Linked DNA regions of Posidoniimonas polymericola. The protein of the gene in region 2 interacts with the protein of the main gene of each other region in a pairwise test. Links are inferred from orthologs where the notes say so. Each region holds a gene or a part of one and is shown on either strand. Other genes may lie near its edges. The genes, in order: gyrA and Pla123a_RS00085.

Region 1 (8,267 bases), on a different replicon or contig from region 2:
CTGGGTTGCAGGGTTCAATTGTCACAGTCCGAGTAGATTTTGACGAAAGGTAGTGGTGCAGCACCGCGGGTGTCCGCCCGTTGTGACCTAAACTTGCAGGTCACCTCTCGGCTGCTAGAGAGGCAGCCTGACCTTGGTTTGCGTTTGCATGTCCACCTCCTCCGCACCCTCCAGCCGACTCCGGAGCGCGCTGCCGCAGCCCATTCCCGGGTTCGAGCCGATCGAATCGGTGGTGCTGGCGCGGCTGGGCCGATGGGACCTCGACCTGTTCATCCCCGGCCCCAAAGGGGGGCAGCCGGTGCTGCTCCGCGGAGCCGGCGTGCAGGTCGAAGGGCAACGCATCGAGACGCTGGTCGCGTCGCTGGACGGGCCGGTGCTCGTCCGCAGCGACGACTTCCAGCGGCTGTCGTCTGAGCTGCTGGAGCGGCTGGACGAGCTCGCGGGCGACGAGTCGATCCCCGAGTCCGACCGGTTTGTCATGCTGCAGACCGCGGCCGCCGGTGAGGTCGAGGTCGCGGCCGGGCTCATCAACCCGACGCGGTTCGTCGGCGTGTCGCGTCAGATGGGCCGGGCGTTCAACCAGCTGATGCAGAGCGGCGACCTGGCGCCGGCCGAGGTCTACGCGATCGCCCGCCACGACCACTACACCTTCTCGCACATCACGAACGTCTGCTGCTACGCGTTGACCCTCGCCACGGCGCTCGGGATCCACGACAGCGCCGACCTCGAGGAGCTGGCGATCGGCGCCCTGCTGCACGACTCCGGCAAGCGGCACATCCCGGTCGGCGTCCTCCGCAAGAAGGGCCGCCTTACCGACCAGGAGTGGGCTACGATCCGCCAGCACCCGCAGCGCGGCTTCGAGGACCTCGCCAACAGCGGCACGCTGACCCTGCGCCAGCTGCTGATGATCTACCAGCACCACGAACGCATCGACGGCGGCGGCTACCCAGTTGGGCTCGTCGGCGCGGAGCTCCACCCCTGGTCCCGGCTGCTGGCGGTGGTCGACGTGTTCGACGCGCTCACCGGACGCCGCCCGTACCGCCGTCCCTGCACCACCGAGACGGCGCTCAAGCACCTGCAGGCGAACGCCGGCAAGCAGTTTGACGCCGAGATGGTCGACTGCTGGTCAACGCTGATGGGGGGAGCATGACCAACGACCCATGGCAATCCGTTGTCGCGACCGTCGACATGGGGGCGATCAGCTCCGCGGCGACGCGGCCCGGCGCCTCGGGGGGGCACGACCTCCGCCGCCGGCCCCGCAAGGAGTTCCCCTGCCGATCGCAGCTGACGCTCGACAGCCGCCCCGGGAGTCTGCTGGGCGTGTCCTGCCGCGACATCTCGCAGACGGGGGTCGCGGTGTACTCGCCGTGCCACGCGCTGCCGCTCGAGCAGGGCGTGGTCACCCTGCACGAAGGCCGCACGCTGAGGGTGCGGGTGAGGCACTGCAAGCGGATTGGAGCCCGCTGCTTCCTGCTCGGCTGTGACTTCGAGGTCGACGCCAATGGCGGCCCGCTGGCCGTCTTCGCCGACACACTCAGCGGTGTCGCGACGGTTTAACCCGTGCCACAGATTCGTGAAGTGGGTTTCAGAGCGACTCGAACGCGCTCGCGTAGCGGACCAGCCCGCCCAAGCCCTCGAGGCCGCCCGGCCGTAGCGACTTCGCCATGAACGCGTCGCCCGCCTGGTAGACGCTGTCGAGGCCCCAGCGGGTGGCCGGCTCGAAGCCGAACCGGCGGTAGTACCCGGGCTCGCCGAGCACGATAGCGAAATCGAAACCCTGCTCCAGGCACGCTTCTAAGCCGACCGTGATCAGCGCGGCGCCGATCCCCCGCCCCTGCCAACTCGGTTGCACCGCCAGCGGCGCGAGCCCGACGCCCGAGGTCGGTTCGCCATCGAGCGTCAGCGGACTGAAGGCGATGTGCCCGGTCAAGTGATCGCGGCAAAAGGCGACCAGCGACACCGACAGCTCGTTGTTGGCGCGGAGCGATTCGACCAGCCGGGCTTCCCACTGGCTGGGGAACGCCCCCCGCAAGACGGCGTCGATCGCCGGCGGGTCGTTGGCTTCTTCGGGACGGATTCGGAATGCGGGCACAGCCAATCGGGCGCCTCCGGTTCGCTTGGCCGACGGCCTATTCGGCGCCCTCTACCCCGCCCGCGTCGTTGCCGGCGGCGTCCCCGCCCGATGCCTCACCGGCCGCGTCGGCAGCTGCGTCGTCGTCCGTTTCTTCGGCCGGCACGCGGACAATCGCCGTGAGCGAATCGCCGTCGTCCAGGCCCATGATCCGCACGCCCTGCGTGTTGCGGCCGATGACGCCGATGTCCGAGGCCTTGATCCGCTGGATCTTGCCGCGGGCGGTCATCATGAGCAATTCATCGTCGTCCATGACGCGGGTGATGCCGATCACCTGGCCGTTGCGGTCGGTGGTCTTAATGTCGCGGACGCCCTTGCCGCCGCGGCCCTGGGTGCGGTACTTGGCCGAGGACGAGGCCTCGTCCTCGTCGGCCCCTTCGCTGGGTCCGTCGCCGGCTTCAGCGGCGTTGGGGCCGAACGGCGTCCGCTTGCCGTAGCCGTGCTCGGTGGCGGTCAGCAGCGTGGCGTCGGGGTCGGCCACGACCATGCCAACCAGCGAGTCGTTCTTGCCAAGCCTCACGCCCTTCACGCCGCTGGAGTTGCGGCCCATGGAGCGGGCGTCGGACTCGTTGAAGCGGATCGCCATGCCGCTGGCGGTGGCCAGCAGCACCTCGTCGCCCGGCTTGGTCACGACGACGTCCACCAGCTCGTCGCCCTCCTTGAGCTTGATGGCGATGATGCCGGTCTTCATCGGGCGGCTGTAGGCCTTCAGCTCGGTCTTCTTCACCAGGCCCTTGCGGGTGGCCATGAAGAGCGAGTGGTCGGGCAGGTCGAAGTCGCGGATGGCGCGGCAGTCGGCGATCCGCTCGCCCTCGGAGAAGTTCAGCAGGTTCACCACCGCGCGGCCCTTGGAGTCGCGGGCCAGCTCGGGCAGCTGGTAGACCTTCTGCCAGTACACCTTGCCGAGGTTGGTGAAGAACAGCAGGTAGTCGTGCGTGCTGGTGACAAACAGGTGCTCGATCGGGTCGTCGTCGGCGACCGACGCGCCGCGGATGCCCTTGCCGCCCCGCCGCTGGGCGCGGTAGGTGCTGGCCGGGGTCCGCTTGATATAGCCGTTCGTGCTGATCGAGACCACCATGGTCTCTTCCTCGATCAGGTCCTCGATGTCGACGTCGCCGACCTCGGCGTGGCTGATCTCGGTGCGGCGGGCGTCGGCGTGCTTGCTGCTGGCGATCGCCTCCATGTCCTCGCGGATGATGGCGTAGATCCGCGCCTCGTCGCCGAGGATCTCGAGGTAGCCGGCGATCTCGATGAGCAGCTGCGTGTGCTCGTCGGTCAGCTTCTCCTGCTCCAGGTTCACCAGCTGGCCGAGGGTCATCTTGAGGATCGCGTCGGCCTGGACCGGCGTCAGCGAGTACTCCTCGGCGAAGCCGCGCTCCTCCTGGAACTGGGCGAAGCCCTCGTCGCCGAGCGCCCGCTGCAGCATGGCGCCGGGCGTCTTGATCGCCATCAGGGCGGTCTTTGCCTCGGGCTGCGTCTTGCTGGCGCGGATAACGCGGATCACCTCGTCGATGTTGGCGTGCGCCAGCAGCAGGCCCTGCACCGTGTGCTTGCGGCGGCGGGCCTTGGCGAGCAGGAATTGTGTCCGGCGGCGGATGACGGTCACCCGATGCCGCACGAACTCCTGCAGCATCTCCCTCAAGTTCAGCACCCGCGGCTTGCCGTCAACCAGCGACAGGAAGATCAGGCTGAACGTGTCCTGCAGCGGCGAGAACTTGTAGAGCTGGTTGAGCACGATGTCGGGATCGGCGTCGCGCTTCAGGTCGATGATCAGGCGGACCGGCTCCTTGAGGTCCGACTCGTTGCGGACGTCGGCGATGCCGGCGATCTTGCCCTCGTTGGCCAGCGCCGCGATCCGCTCCTCGACCCGGTCGCGGGCCTGCAGGTACGGGATCTCGTGGATCAGGATGCGGGTCCGCTTGCCCGACTCGTCGATGCTGGTGCGGGCGCGCACGGTCATCGTGCTGCGGCCGGTCTGGTAGCCGCGGAGGATGCCCGAGCGGCCGCAGATGATGCCGCCGGTCGGGAAGTCGGGGCCGGGGATGTGCTCCATCAGCTCCGGGATGGTGATCTCCGGGTCGTCGATCAGCGCGATCACGCCGCGGCAGACCTCGCCCAGGTTGTGCGGCGGGATGCTGGTCGCCATGCCGACCGCGATGCCGCCCGAGCCGTTCACCAGCAGGTTGGGGAACTTCGACGGCAGGACCGTCGGCTCGAGGTGGCGTTCGTCGTAGGTCGGGATGAAGTCGACCGTGTCGAGCTTTAGGTCCTCGAGCATCATCGACGCCATCGGCGACATGCGGGCTTCGGTGTACCGCATGGCGGCCGGCGGCAGGCCGGCGATGCTGCCGAAGTTCCCCTGCTTGTCGATGAGCACGTTGCGCATGTTCCATTCCTGGGCCATGCGCACGAGGGTCGGGTAGATGACGCTCTCGCCGTGCGGGTGGTAGTTACCGCTGGTGTCGCCAGAGATCTTGGCGCACTTGACCCGCGCCGAGCCGGGGCCGAGGTTGAGGTCGTTCATCGCGACCAGGATGCGGCGCTGCGACGGCTTCAGGCCGTCGCGGACGTCGGGCAGCGCGCGGCTGACGATCACGCTCATGGCGTACGTCAGGTAGCTGTCCTTCAGCTCGTCCTCGATCGGCAGGTCGATCAGCCGTTGGGCGATCGCCTGCTCCGCCGGGTCAAACCCAGGCTCCCGCGGAGCTGGATTCTGGGGATCGCCGGGGTTTCCTTCGTCGTCGTTGGCCACGCGCTAGCATCCTCGCGGGAGTGGGTAGTAAGCCCTGTATTTTAGGGTTTTTGCCCCAGTTTCACAATGCTCGGCGGGGTCGGTCCCACCCCTGGCGGGGTGGGCTACCAAGGCTTGCGGCTTTGCCCTGGGGCAGCCCACCCCGCCAGGGGTGGGACAATCTACTTGCAATGGCGACGCCGCTGCTTAATGTGTACATGCGCACACTTTCACCGCAGGGGCTCTTCCAATGCCGGTAGCGCTATTCACCTACCACGCGTACGGCAGCTGGCTCCCCGACCGGCCGCAGGGATACGTCGAGCGCAATCGCGGGATCCACCCGACCAACAAGAAGCTCGCGACCATTCAACGTGGTCTGCTCACGCAGCCCGAGGTCTCGTTCGACTCCGAGCTGCAGCGAGCGATCATCGAACGGTTCCAGGCCATCTGCCAAGAAGAAGGCTACCGCGCCCACGCCGCGGCGAGTGAAGCGTCGCACGTTCACCTGCTAGCGAGTTGGCGGGACTTCCAGGCGCCGATGAAGCAGGTCGGCGGCCGGATCAAGAACCTGATCTCACTTCACCTTTCTCGCGAGCACGACTGTGTTGGCCACAAGTGGTTCGCACGCGGTGCGAGCCGACAGCAGGTCGAGTCGCGGCGGCACTTCGAGCACTTGGTGAACGCTTACTTACCGAAGCATAGCGGCTGGTTCTGGCGCGAGGAGATTGGCTGGCGGGACCCGCGCTAGGGGTTGTCCCACCCCTGGCGGGGTGGGCTACCATCATTTGCGGCTCGGTTCTTGCTTGCGGCTCTGCACCAGGGCAGCCCACCTCGCAAGAGGTGGGACCGCACACCAGCGCCGCGCCGTTACTCGTACGACTGCTCCTTGGTCGGGAATGCCCCAGATCGCACCTCATCGCGGTAGGCCGTGACGGCCTCGGTGATGGTCTTGCCGAGGTCGGCGTACGCCTTGACGAATTTAGGCACGTAGCCGCTGGTCAGCCCGACGACGTCGTTGATGACCAGCACCTGGCCGTCGCACTCTGGGCCGGCGCCGATGCCGATGGTCGGGATCGACACCTTCTGGGTGATTTCCGTGGCAATCGCCGTGGGGACGCACTCCAGCACCATCGCGAAGGCCCCCGCGTGCTCGGCCGCCTGGGCGTCGGCCAGCAGCTGCTGGCGGTCGCGCTGGACCCGGTAGCCGCCCAATTGGTGCACGCTCTGCGGCCGCAGGCCGACGTGGGCCATCACCGGGATGCCGGCCTGCACCAGGGCCGCGATGGTGTCGGCCTGCTCGACGCCCCCCTCGAGCTTGACCGCCTGGCAGCGGGTCTGCTTGAGGATCCGGCCGGCGTTCTCGATCGCCTTGTGGCGGCCGAGGTGGTAGCTGGGGAACGGCAGGTCGACAATCACCAACGCGTTTTCCACCGCCCTGCCGACCATGCCAGCGTGGTAGATCATCTCGTCCATCGAGACCGGCAGCGTGTTCTGGTGCCCCTGGACCACCATCGACAGGCTGTCGCCCACCAGGATCCCCTCGATCCCGCAGCTGTCGACCAGCTTGGCCATGGTGTAGTCGTAGGCCGTCAGGACAGAGATCTTGCGGTCTCCCCCCTTCATGGCGGCAAAGCGGGGGGCGGTGAGTTGCTCGGGCATCGCGGCAGGCCTGGCGGCGGGGGGAAATGGGGCCCGGCGGACGCCAGACGCGGCGCCGACGGGAATAGCCGAGGTCCGGTTCGGCGAAATAGTTCGGGAAACCCCGATAATACGCGATCGCGCCCGGCGGCGGGAAGATGCGAGGCTTGCTGGCTTTTTCTGCAGGGTTGGGCGATACTGATATCCAGGGCCCGTTCGCGCAAGCAATGAGCGTAGCGGCCGCCCCAGGAACACCTTGCCCCCCGCAGCCGGCGTCGCCGGACGCGCGGACGGCTTCCCTACTCAGTCCACTACTGGGTCAACCTACTGGGTCAACTACTGGCCTGCCTGGAGTCTCGAGGCATGAAGAACCCGAACCGTCACGCCTTTACCCTGGTCGAGCTGCTGGTCGTGATCACGATCATCGGCATGCTGGTGGCCCTGCTGCTGCCTGCCGTGCAGATGGCCCGCGCTTCGGCCCGCACTTCCCAGTGCTTGAACAACATCCGCCAGTTGGGCACGGCTGTCGCGGGTTACGAGACCGACAAACAGAAGTATCCCGGCTACCTGCAGCCTGTGCAGCGAACCGCCAAGCAGTACGCATGGATTAACTCCGGTCAACTATCCAACTCCTCGCTAAAGGATGGCCTGCCTGCGGGCAACACCCCGTCACCAGATGATGTCAGAGACCGCAAATTGGGGTCTCGGTTTAGCTGGGCGGCAGTGATTACTCCGCGAATCGAGCGACAGGACTTGTGGGACGCCATGACCGAAATTAACAACCCGTTCCCAATCCCTAGGGTAGATGTGTATATGTGTCCTGCCGATGCGGAACTGATTTCCATTCAACAGAACGCCGGGCTGAGTTATGCGGTCAACACTGGGGCGTGGGATTTTGACAACTCGGGCAACTTCCAAGCCGGAACTGGAAGGGGCGACACGAAAGCCAACGGTTTGTTCCATAACCTCGTGCTTGGAAGCGAAAAGACACGACTCACGGACATCGTTGACGGAGCTTCAACCACGATCATGATCTCGGAGAACGTCCAGAAGAACCCGACCTACTGTTGGGCGGGAGTTGCACAGGGCGCGACCGATAGCGATGGGCGCGTCGCCGATATGGGTGAAGCAGTATTCGGCATCGTCTGGATAACGGCGGCCGACGGGAATTTACCGCTGAGCGATTTGATATCCCGCTCCACGGGTGACCTAAATGGTTCGAATATTAACCGGCAAGCTCCGATAGGCGAAGAAGTCGACATCGACTTTCCGCCCAATTCTCCGGCCTATGCGCGGCCTTCCAGTGGCCACCCGAGTGGTACCTTCAACGTTATATTCGCAGATGGTCACGGGCAAGGAATCGACCCGTCTGTGGACCCCATTGTTTACCAGCAACTGATGGCTCCAAACAACCGAAAGGTTGTCGACCCGATCAACCACAATAACTCCAACCAGCCAATCAGCGATTACCGGAGCGCGCCGCCTCTGGCAAATGGCACCTACTAGAGCTGCTAGTGTTGGAAAAAGCACCCCCCGGGCCGTGGGACCTCCCCACGGCCCGCTTTAATTAGGGAGGGCCCCAGCCACGGCCGGGAAGAACAAAAACACGAAGTCCAAGACGGACGACCCCAACGAGAAGCTGATCGCCAACAACCGCAAGGCGCGGCACGAGTACGAGGTGCTCGACCACCTGGAGTGCGGCATCGTGCTGACCGGCTGCGAGGTGAAGAGCCTCCGCGAGGGGCGCATGTCGCTCGACGAGGCCTA
Region 2 (8,085 bases):
TTCCCACGCGTCGGCAGACGAAACCCTGCAGGCCGAGTTGATCGGCGTCAAGCGGATCTGGGACGAGGGCCGCCACAACGCCTTCACCGACCTGATCCGCTGGGAGGACGCGTGGTGGTGCGCGTTCCGCGAGGGGGACACCCACGCCGGGTCGCACGGCTTCCTCCGGGTGCTCACCTCTACTGACGGTGAAGCCTGGGAACCGGTTGCGCGGCTCGACCACAACGAGTTCGACCTCCGCGACGCCAACTTGTCGATCACGCCAAGCGGCGAGTTGATGATGGTGGGCGGCGCGCAGATCGATCGCGACAACCGCCGACTGACCGGCACTTTCACTGCCGCGACGACCGATGGGCGCACCTGGACTACGCCTGCCATGGTGATCGAACCGGGCCGCTGGATGTGGGGCGTCACCTGGCGCGAGGGGACCGCCTACGGCGTTAGCTACGGCACGCCCGATAACGCCGGCCGCAACGAGCTGCTGACCTCGACCGACGGACGCAGCTTCAATGTCTTCGCCCCCGACTTCCTCACGATTGGCGGCCGGCCGACCGAGGCCCGGATCCGGTTCGCCGACTCGGGCGTGGCGTACTGCCTGCAGCGGTGCGACGGCGACGACAACCACGCGTACCTCGGCAAGGCCGACCCGCCCTACCGTGATTGGCAGTGGCGGCGGCTCGATCGGTTTATCGGCGGCCCCAACCTGCTGCAGCTGCCGAGCGGCCGCTGGGTGGCAGCGGGCAGGCAGCTGCTTAAGGCGGGCGCCCGGACGGTCATCGCCGAGCTCAACCCCGCCGACGGCCACCTCGAAAACATACTGGTGCTCCCGTCCGGCGGCGACTGCAGTTACCCCGGCCTTGTCTGGCACGAGGACCGGCTGTGGGTCAGCTACTACTCGAGCCACGAGGACCACACCAGCATCTACCTGGCGCAGGTTTCCATCGAGGATTGAGGTCGCGGCTCTCAAAATCATCCGCCTTCCATCGGATGCCTCAGCAACGCATTCGCAAACAAGTACCAACGGCCATCGTGCCGTTTGATCATCGTGAGCCGCGTGCCGAAGAGCGATTCGCGGTGCTCCATGAAGCGAACCGCCGGCCCATCGCCGTAGCCGCTCTCGCCGATCGCGATCTCATTGCACGCGAAGTAGTACTCCAGCAGCGGGCAGGCCTGGATCGGCTTCTCGGGGTCGGCCGCGAGGGAAATACTGTTGTGCTGCTCGTCGATCGCCATCTCGTACTTGAGCAGCGGGTCGGCGAAGCGGACCTGCACGTGCCCCGTGCCGGGCGACTCCTTCTCGCAACTCGCCGACAGGACGCTGCAGAGCTGGTCGAGGTCGTACTTCATGGCGGCAATGTAGCACGGTTCTCCGAACCGTGAAAAACTCTCGGCTCGGAGAGCCGAGCTACGATGACCCCTAGCGTGAGCCGCCAAGCCCACCACGTACAAAAGTGTGCGCCACGGCAGCCGGCTAACCCAATCGACTCGCTACCACCAGCCGACTTTTGTCCCCCATTCCGACATCGATTTATAGGGACAAAAGTCGCGCCCTACCGGCCGCCCCGAAGGCGGTTTCGCCCTGCTATAGCAGGGTCTTCGCAGTTATGCTCTGAATCTTGCGGCCGACTTTTGCCCGTTTGTGCGCGGTGCAGCGGACGGAAGTCTCTCGGTTGGGATTTTGGCTCCGTGCTGTTTCAAGATCATTCATCGGCTAGCGGGTTTTAGGCCCGGCATTCATGCCGGGTTCAAGGTCTAAAGCCAACCAAGCAAGCCCCGTTAACGGGGCTTCTCGATTCCTTGCGATGGGGTGACCCGGCATAAATGCCGGGCCTAACGTCTCCGCGCTGAATGGCCTTCCGTCATCGCCCTCACGATCGGTCGAACGGCTCTCGGGAGCGCGCCACGCACCACCGGGCAACCAGTTATTGGACCGCGCCGGGCAGCCGCTTGCCATAAGAAACTGGTAGACAACGGCAAGAATACGGGCCGAGACGCACGGGCGTGTTTCACTACGACGACGGCGAAATCAGTCCGACTACCAAAAAACAGGCTCCATCACGTACCGATGTTTTCAACATACCACGTGAGGAACGCGTCAAACGAATCGGCCACGGTTGATACGTCAACAAAATCGTGATCGAAAAACACAACAGGAGCGTCGTCGCTTTTGGCTCCTTGACGTCGGAAACCGAAAAAGTTCCCCATGCAATCAGATGCGATTCCAATCACATCTTCAGGCATCCCAGCAGCCCAGTAAGCCTTGGTGTCCGTGATCGCTTGTTCTACTGTCAAGAAGTTCTGCACATCCGAGTAATCCAGCGCGGCATCAACGATGGCGTCGAGTATGTGCGGTGTATAGACCGCTCCGAACCGCGTGATGAAACTCAGGTACGCCTCAGGCACCGCGGTGCTGAGCTCAACACCCAACGACTCCACTTGCTGTTCTGTTGCAGGGACTGGTGGATCGCCGACATGAAATCGGGCAACAAACATAGCTTGCAGTTTGTCACGATCTGGCATGCTCAATCACTCAACGGAGCCGAAATGGTGAGCTTCTGGACTAACCCCTTAGGAACTCACGCTTCTCTCCGCTGAGGCCGACGATAGGCTCCAGCCATTGGCATTGGCGTAGCTCCACAAGTTTCCGGTTCGGAGAACCGGGGATACATTGCTACACGTCCAGGTTCTTCACGTCCAGCGCGTGCTTCTGGATGAAGTCGCGGCGGGGTTCGACCTGGTCGCCCATCAGGACGCGGAACAGGTCGTCGGCGGCGCCGGCGTCTTCCATGCTGACCTTGAGCAGCGTGCGGTTGGCGGGGTCGAGGGTGGTCTCGCGGAGCTCCTCGGCGTTCATTTCGCCCAGGCCCTTGAAGCGGGTGATCTGCAGGCCCTTTTCGCCGGCCGAGCGGATCGCGCCGGGCAGGGCACGGAGGTCTTCGAGGCCGGTCTCGTTCTCGCCGCGGATCACGCGGTAGCGGCTCCCTTCCTCGCCGGTGCGGTCCTGCGGGATGAGGGCGCCGATCTCGAAGCCCATCTCGCGGAGGTCGCCCAGCAGGGTGTTGATGGTGCGGACCTCGTGCAGCTCGACGATGCGGAGCCGCTTGGCGTTGAGCGCGGCAACGCCGTTCGACTCGGCCCCGTTCGCGTCGCCGGCGTCGGTGTCGCCGCTCTCTTCGATCTCACCCGCGGGCTCACTCTCCGGGATGCTGGGCGTGGGGCCGCCGTCGACCAGCAGCTCGCCGCCGGCTGCTTCTTCCTGCTCTTTGACAAACTGGTCGAGCGACTCGCGGTCGAAAAACCAGTGCTCGTCGGCGCCCAGGAACACGTGGTACGCCGGCAGGCGGCCGCTCTCGGGGTCCTGCCTTACGGCGTGAAGCTTCAGCGAGATACCGCGCCGCTCCAGCGCAATGAGCGCCTCTTCCATGGCGGCCAGGGTGCGGACCAGGCGGGTCATCTGCTCGCCCTCGACCACCAGTCCGTCGCCGGCGTCGAACACGCTGTCGCCGAGGCCGAGGTCCAAGAGCTGGGTCTTCATCTCCTCGTCGGTCTGCACGTACTGCACCTGCTTGCCCTTGCGGACGCGGAACAGCGGCGGCTGGGCGACGTACACGTGGCCCTTCGCGACGAGGTCGTACATCTGGCGGTAGAAGAACGTCAGCAGCAGCGTGCGGATGTGGCTGCCGTCGACGTCGGCGTCGGTCATGATCACGACGCGGCCGTAGCGGCGTTTGCTGACGTCCTGCTCCTGGCCGATGCCGGCGCCGATCGCGGCGATCATGCTGCGGACTTCTTGGTTCTCGAGGACCTTGGTCTCGCGGCTCTTGTAGGCGTTGATGATCTTACCGCGGAGCGGCAGGATCGCCTGGAACTCGCGGATGCGGCCCCCCTCGGCGGAGCCGCCGGCCGAGTCGCCCTCCACCAGGTACAGCTCGCACTTGTCGACCTCCTTGCTGGAGCAGTCGCGGAGCTTGCCCGGCAGGCCGGCGCCGGAGAGGGCGCCCTTCCGCTCGCGGACCAGCTGGCGGGCCTTGCGGGCCGACTCGCGGGCCTCGGCCGCCAGCACGCCCTTCTTGACGATCTGCTTGGCGGTCTTGGGGTTCTCCTCGAAGAACTTCTGCAGGTAGTCGCCGAACAGCGAGTTGACGATGCCCTCGACCTCGCTGTTGCCGAGCTTGGTCTTGGTCTGGCCCTCGAACTGCGGGTGCGGCACGCGGCAGCTGATCACGGCGGTCAGGCCTTCGCGGACGTCCTCGCCGCTGGGGGTGAGGTCCTTGAACAGGCCCTCCTTCTTGCCGTAGTTGTTGATGGTCCGCGTGAGGGCTGAGCGGAAGCCGGAGAGGTGCGTGCCCCCCTCGTGCGTGCTGATGTTGTTGACGTACGTGTGGACGTTCTCGGTGAACTCGCCCGAGTACTGCAGCGCGACCTCGAGCGAGACGCCCTCGGCCTCGCCCTCGACGAACAGGATCTCCTCGTGCGCGGGGTCGCTGGCGCGGTTGAGGTGCTTGACGAACTCGCGGATGCCGTCCTCGTAGAGGAACGCGTCCGACTCGTTGGTGCGGGCGTCGGTGATGGTGATCCGCACGCCCTTGTTGAGGAACGCCAGCTCCTGCAGCCGCTTCTGCAGCGTGGCGTAGACGTACTTGGTGGTCTGGAAGATCTGCGGGTCGGGCTTGAAGGTGGTCTTGGTGCCGCGCTTGCTGCTGGCGCCGACCCTGCGCACCGGGCCCTTGGGGACGCCGCGCTCGTACTCCTGGTGGTGCAGGTGGCCGTCGCGGGCGACCTCGGTCTCGGCCCACTCGGAGAGGAAGTTGACCACCGTTACGCCGACGCCGTGCAGGCCTCCGGAGGTCTGGTAGGCGCCCTTGGAGAACTTGCCCCCGAACTTGAGCACGGTCATCACGCCCTCGAGCGTGCTGACCTCGCGGTCCATCTGCTCGGAGAGCTGCTCGTGCTTCTCGGTCGGGATGCCGCGGCCGTCGTCCTCGACCGTGATCGAGCCGTCGACGTTGATCTGCACGCTCACGGTCGTGGCGTGGCCGGCCATGGCCTCGTCGATCGAGTTGTCGACCACCTCGTACACCAGGTGGTGCAGGCCGCGGGCGGTGGTGTCGCCGATGTACATACTCGGCCGCTCGCGCACGTGCTCCAGGTCGGACAGGTGCTCGAGGTCGCCCGCGCCGTACTCGGCGTTGCCGTGGTGGCTGTTGGCCTTCTTCGCCGGCTCTAGCGGCTGCTGGGGCTGCGGGGCGTCTTGGTCTTGGGGTTCTTCGGACATACTCGTGTTGGTCGTTCTCGAAAAGCGAAGCGTCGCTGAGTGGGGTGGATCGCCGCGCGGGGCGGCGGGTGATCTGGGTTACGCGAGCCGTCCGACCTTGAAGCGGAGGCCCTCGATCTTGGCGTCGGGCAGCTTCTGCTGCACCGCCTTGAGGAGTCGGGTTTTCTCGAAGCCGAGCTCTTGGGCCATCATGCTGTTGGCGACAATCACCTCGAGCACGCCCCGCCGCACGGCCGCGGCCTGGCAGAACTTGCCGAGCGCCGGCCCGGCCGCCTCGGCCCACGCCGAGCGGAGCTGCTCGTTCGTGCGGGGCTGTCCGTAGCCCTTCTTGGCGAACAGCTGGGCCACCACGTTCGCGGCCTTCTTGGGCGCCCGCGCGTGCCGCCGCCGCTGCTCTCGCGCGGCGCGCTGCGAGAGCTCGGCGAGCTTCTCGGCGACAAGTTCAGGGTCCATCGGTTCGGTCATGGGGGCGCTGGTGGGAGGGCGCTGGGCGCTGGTTTGCGGGTGGAAACTTGGTTGGTAGAGGGGCTCTTCGTGTTCCACTGGCTCTGCCAGTGAGATGGTGTGTCTCGGTTGATTGCCCGGCTTCAATCTCCTGAATCAGCTGGTGAAACACTGGCAGAGCCAGTGGCACACGATGCTCGTTCTCTGGTTCTTGCTTGTTCGGTTGTCGCGGCCGGGAATCGCGGCGCCGGCGAACCGGCGCCTTCCAACTAGCCGCCGCTACCGGTCCCGCGCCAGCGGCATGATCACGTAGCCGTAGCCGTCGTCGGTGGTGCAGACCGCGGCCGACTCGCCGTCCTGCAGGTCGAGCGTGAAGGACTTGTCGCTGTCGAGCACCTTGAGGAAGTCGATCACGAACCGCGGGTCGAGTGTGATGGTCACCTCCGGGCTGTCGAACGAGATCGGCAGCTCGATCCGCGACTCGCCCACCTCGGCGGCGTGGCCGGAGAGGACCAGCGAGCCCTCGCCGAACGTGAAGTCGACGCCGCGGCTCTCGTCGCTGGTGAGGATCGCCGCCTGACGCACGGCCCGGTAGAACGGCTCAATCGGCAGCTCGACCTGCACCGAGTTGGTCCGCTGCGGGAACACCCGCCGCCAGTCGGGGTAGCGGCCCTCAAGCAGGCGGGAGTAGATCATCGCCCGCGGGCTCTTGACCAGCATCTCGTTCTGGCGGATGGCGATCTGGACCTCGCCGTCGTCGTCGTTGACGGCGCGGTCGACCAGGTTGAGCGAGCGGCTGGGGACGATGGTCGCGGCCCCGAAGTCGGCCGGCTCGCCAACGGCCCGCACCGGGCCCTCCATCTTGGCCAGGCGGCGGCCGTCGGTGCCGACGCCGGTCAGCACGCCGTCGACCCACTCCATCTTGACGCCGCCGAGCGCGTAGCGGCTCGACTCGTTGTCGGTCGAGAAGATCGTGCGGCGGATCAACTCCTTGAACCAGCGGGCGGCGGTCTCGTAGTACGACTGGTCGTCGAACACCGCGATGCTCGGGTAGTCGATCGGGTTCTCGGCCGCGAGGTTGAACTGGCTCCGCTCGCCCCGCACGCGGATCTGCTTCTCGTCGGCCTCGATGTGGAAGGTCTCGTCGGAGCTCTCCCGGAGGATCTGGCCAAACCGCGCGGTCGGCAGGATGCACGCGCCGGCCTGCTCGACCTCGACGCCGGTCGCCTGGTAGCGGATCGCGACCTCGAGGTCCGTGGCGAGGAAGGTGGCCGAGTCGTCGCTCACCTCGAGCTTGACGTTCTGCAGGATCGGCTTGGGGCTGCGGGTCGGGGCGACAGCCGCCACAGCCTGGAAGGCCTGCAGGAGCTGCTCACGGTTGCATGTGATCTTCATGGGAGAACTCAGGGCCGCCGAGCGTCCCCTGGGGACGGTCGGCCAGAGAGTTAATAGATTTAGTTTTTAATTACGCAGTTATTAAAGATCGGCGGTCTGGATTGTTGGCAACTGCCGAATCTGTGCTGCAAGTTGTTTCAGGTAAATCACTTACAGTGTCCGTTGAGTTGTGGAAAACCGGTTGGCTGGTTGTCGATCGCGTGTTGGCTGACCGGCAATTCGTGTTGATCAATCGCGGCTATTTGGCGGATCGGCCAGGTACGCGACGCCGAGTCGTCTGCCTCTCGACCGTCTATCAACAGGTTGTTCACGCTGCTGCCCCGACGGTGATTGAACGGCGTAATTCACCGAGGGCGTGGCCGAGCACGCGGTCGCTTGCCTGCGCCCGCTCGATCCGGCGGTAGTTGTGCAGCACGGTGGAGTGGTCGCGGCCGCCGAGCATCTTCCCGATTTGGTCGTACGAGAGCGGTGTTAGCTCGCGGATCAGGAAAATCGCGACCGCCCGGGCGAGCACGATCGACTTCTGCCGGCTGGAGCTGGTGAGCTTGGTCTTCGGGAGCCCGTAGTAGCGGGCGACCACGGTCAGGATATCGCTGGCGGGCGGGGTCGGCCGCTGCAGGTCGAGCTTGATGAGCCCGAGGGCCGTCTGCTCGTCGAGGACCGTTCCGGCCCGCAGCCGCCGGCGGATTCGCATCGCGACGCCAAGCAGCTGGCGGGGGTCGGCCGGGGCTTGTTCGGCTAGGGCCCGGAGCGCTCCAGCCGTGGCGGAGCAGCCCATCGCGGTTAGGGCCTGCAGCAGCAGCTCTTGCTGGGCGGCGAGCCGCGGCGGGGCAATCTCGAGCGTCAGGCCGCTGAGCAGGCGGCCGATCAGGGCGCGGCTCAGGCCGGGGAGTTCGGCGGGCGGCTTCTGCGACGCTGCGACAAAGAGCGCCCCGCTCTGGGACAGGGCGTCTAACGTGTGGACTAGCTCC

The links.
Region 1: the proteins of Pla123a_RS00085 (region 2) and gyrA interact in binary tests that used the Escherichia coli proteins (3 or more experiments, as listed by UniProt). The link is inferred for Posidoniimonas polymericola from one-to-one orthologs.

Annotation. Positions count from the first base shown.
Region 1 is NZ_SJPO01000009.1:218,335-226,601, reverse strand. Bases 1,930-5,230 are described here. They hold gyrA (DNA gyrase subunit A), read right to left. Parts: upstream 4,884-5,230; coding sequence 2,130-4,883; downstream 1,930-2,129. Other genes in these bases: Pla123a_RS18340 (hypothetical protein), read left to right, coding at 5,113-5,230; Pla123a_RS18350 (GNAT family N-acetyltransferase), read right to left, coding at 1,930-2,092. In the rest of the region: Pla123a_RS18360 (HD-GYP domain-containing protein), read left to right, coding at 149-1,150; Pla123a_RS18355 (PilZ domain-containing protein), read left to right, coding at 1,147-1,557; more of Pla123a_RS18350, read right to left, coding at 1,586-1,929; more of Pla123a_RS18340, read left to right, coding at 5,231-5,610; panB (3-methyl-2-oxobutanoate hydroxymethyltransferase), read right to left, coding at 5,730-6,521; Pla123a_RS18330 (DUF1559 family PulG-like putative transporter), read left to right, coding at 6,864-8,006. UniProt on the Escherichia coli protein: A type II topoisomerase that negatively supercoils closed circular double-stranded (ds) DNA in an ATP-dependent manner to maintain chromosomes in an underwound state.
Region 2 is NZ_SJPO01000001.1:18,033-26,117, reverse strand. Bases 2,472-5,590 are described here. They hold Pla123a_RS00085 (DNA gyrase subunit B), read right to left. Parts: upstream 5,276-5,590; coding sequence 2,672-5,275; downstream 2,472-2,671. Other genes in these bases: Pla123a_RS00080 (DUF721 domain-containing protein), read right to left, coding at 5,354-5,590; Pla123a_RS00090 (SMI1/KNR4 family protein), read right to left, coding at 2,472-2,520. Also shown: Pla123a_RS00100 (exo-alpha-sialidase), read left to right, coding at 1-952; Pla123a_RS00095 (hypothetical protein), read right to left, coding at 970-1,347; more of Pla123a_RS00090, read right to left, coding at 2,056-2,471; more of Pla123a_RS00080, read right to left, coding at 5,591-5,740; dnaN (DNA polymerase III subunit beta), read right to left, coding at 5,999-7,114; Pla123a_RS00070 (helix-turn-helix domain-containing protein), read right to left, coding at 7,422-8,085. UniProt on the Escherichia coli protein: DNA gyrase negatively supercoils closed circular double-stranded DNA in an ATP-dependent manner to maintain chromosomes in an underwound state.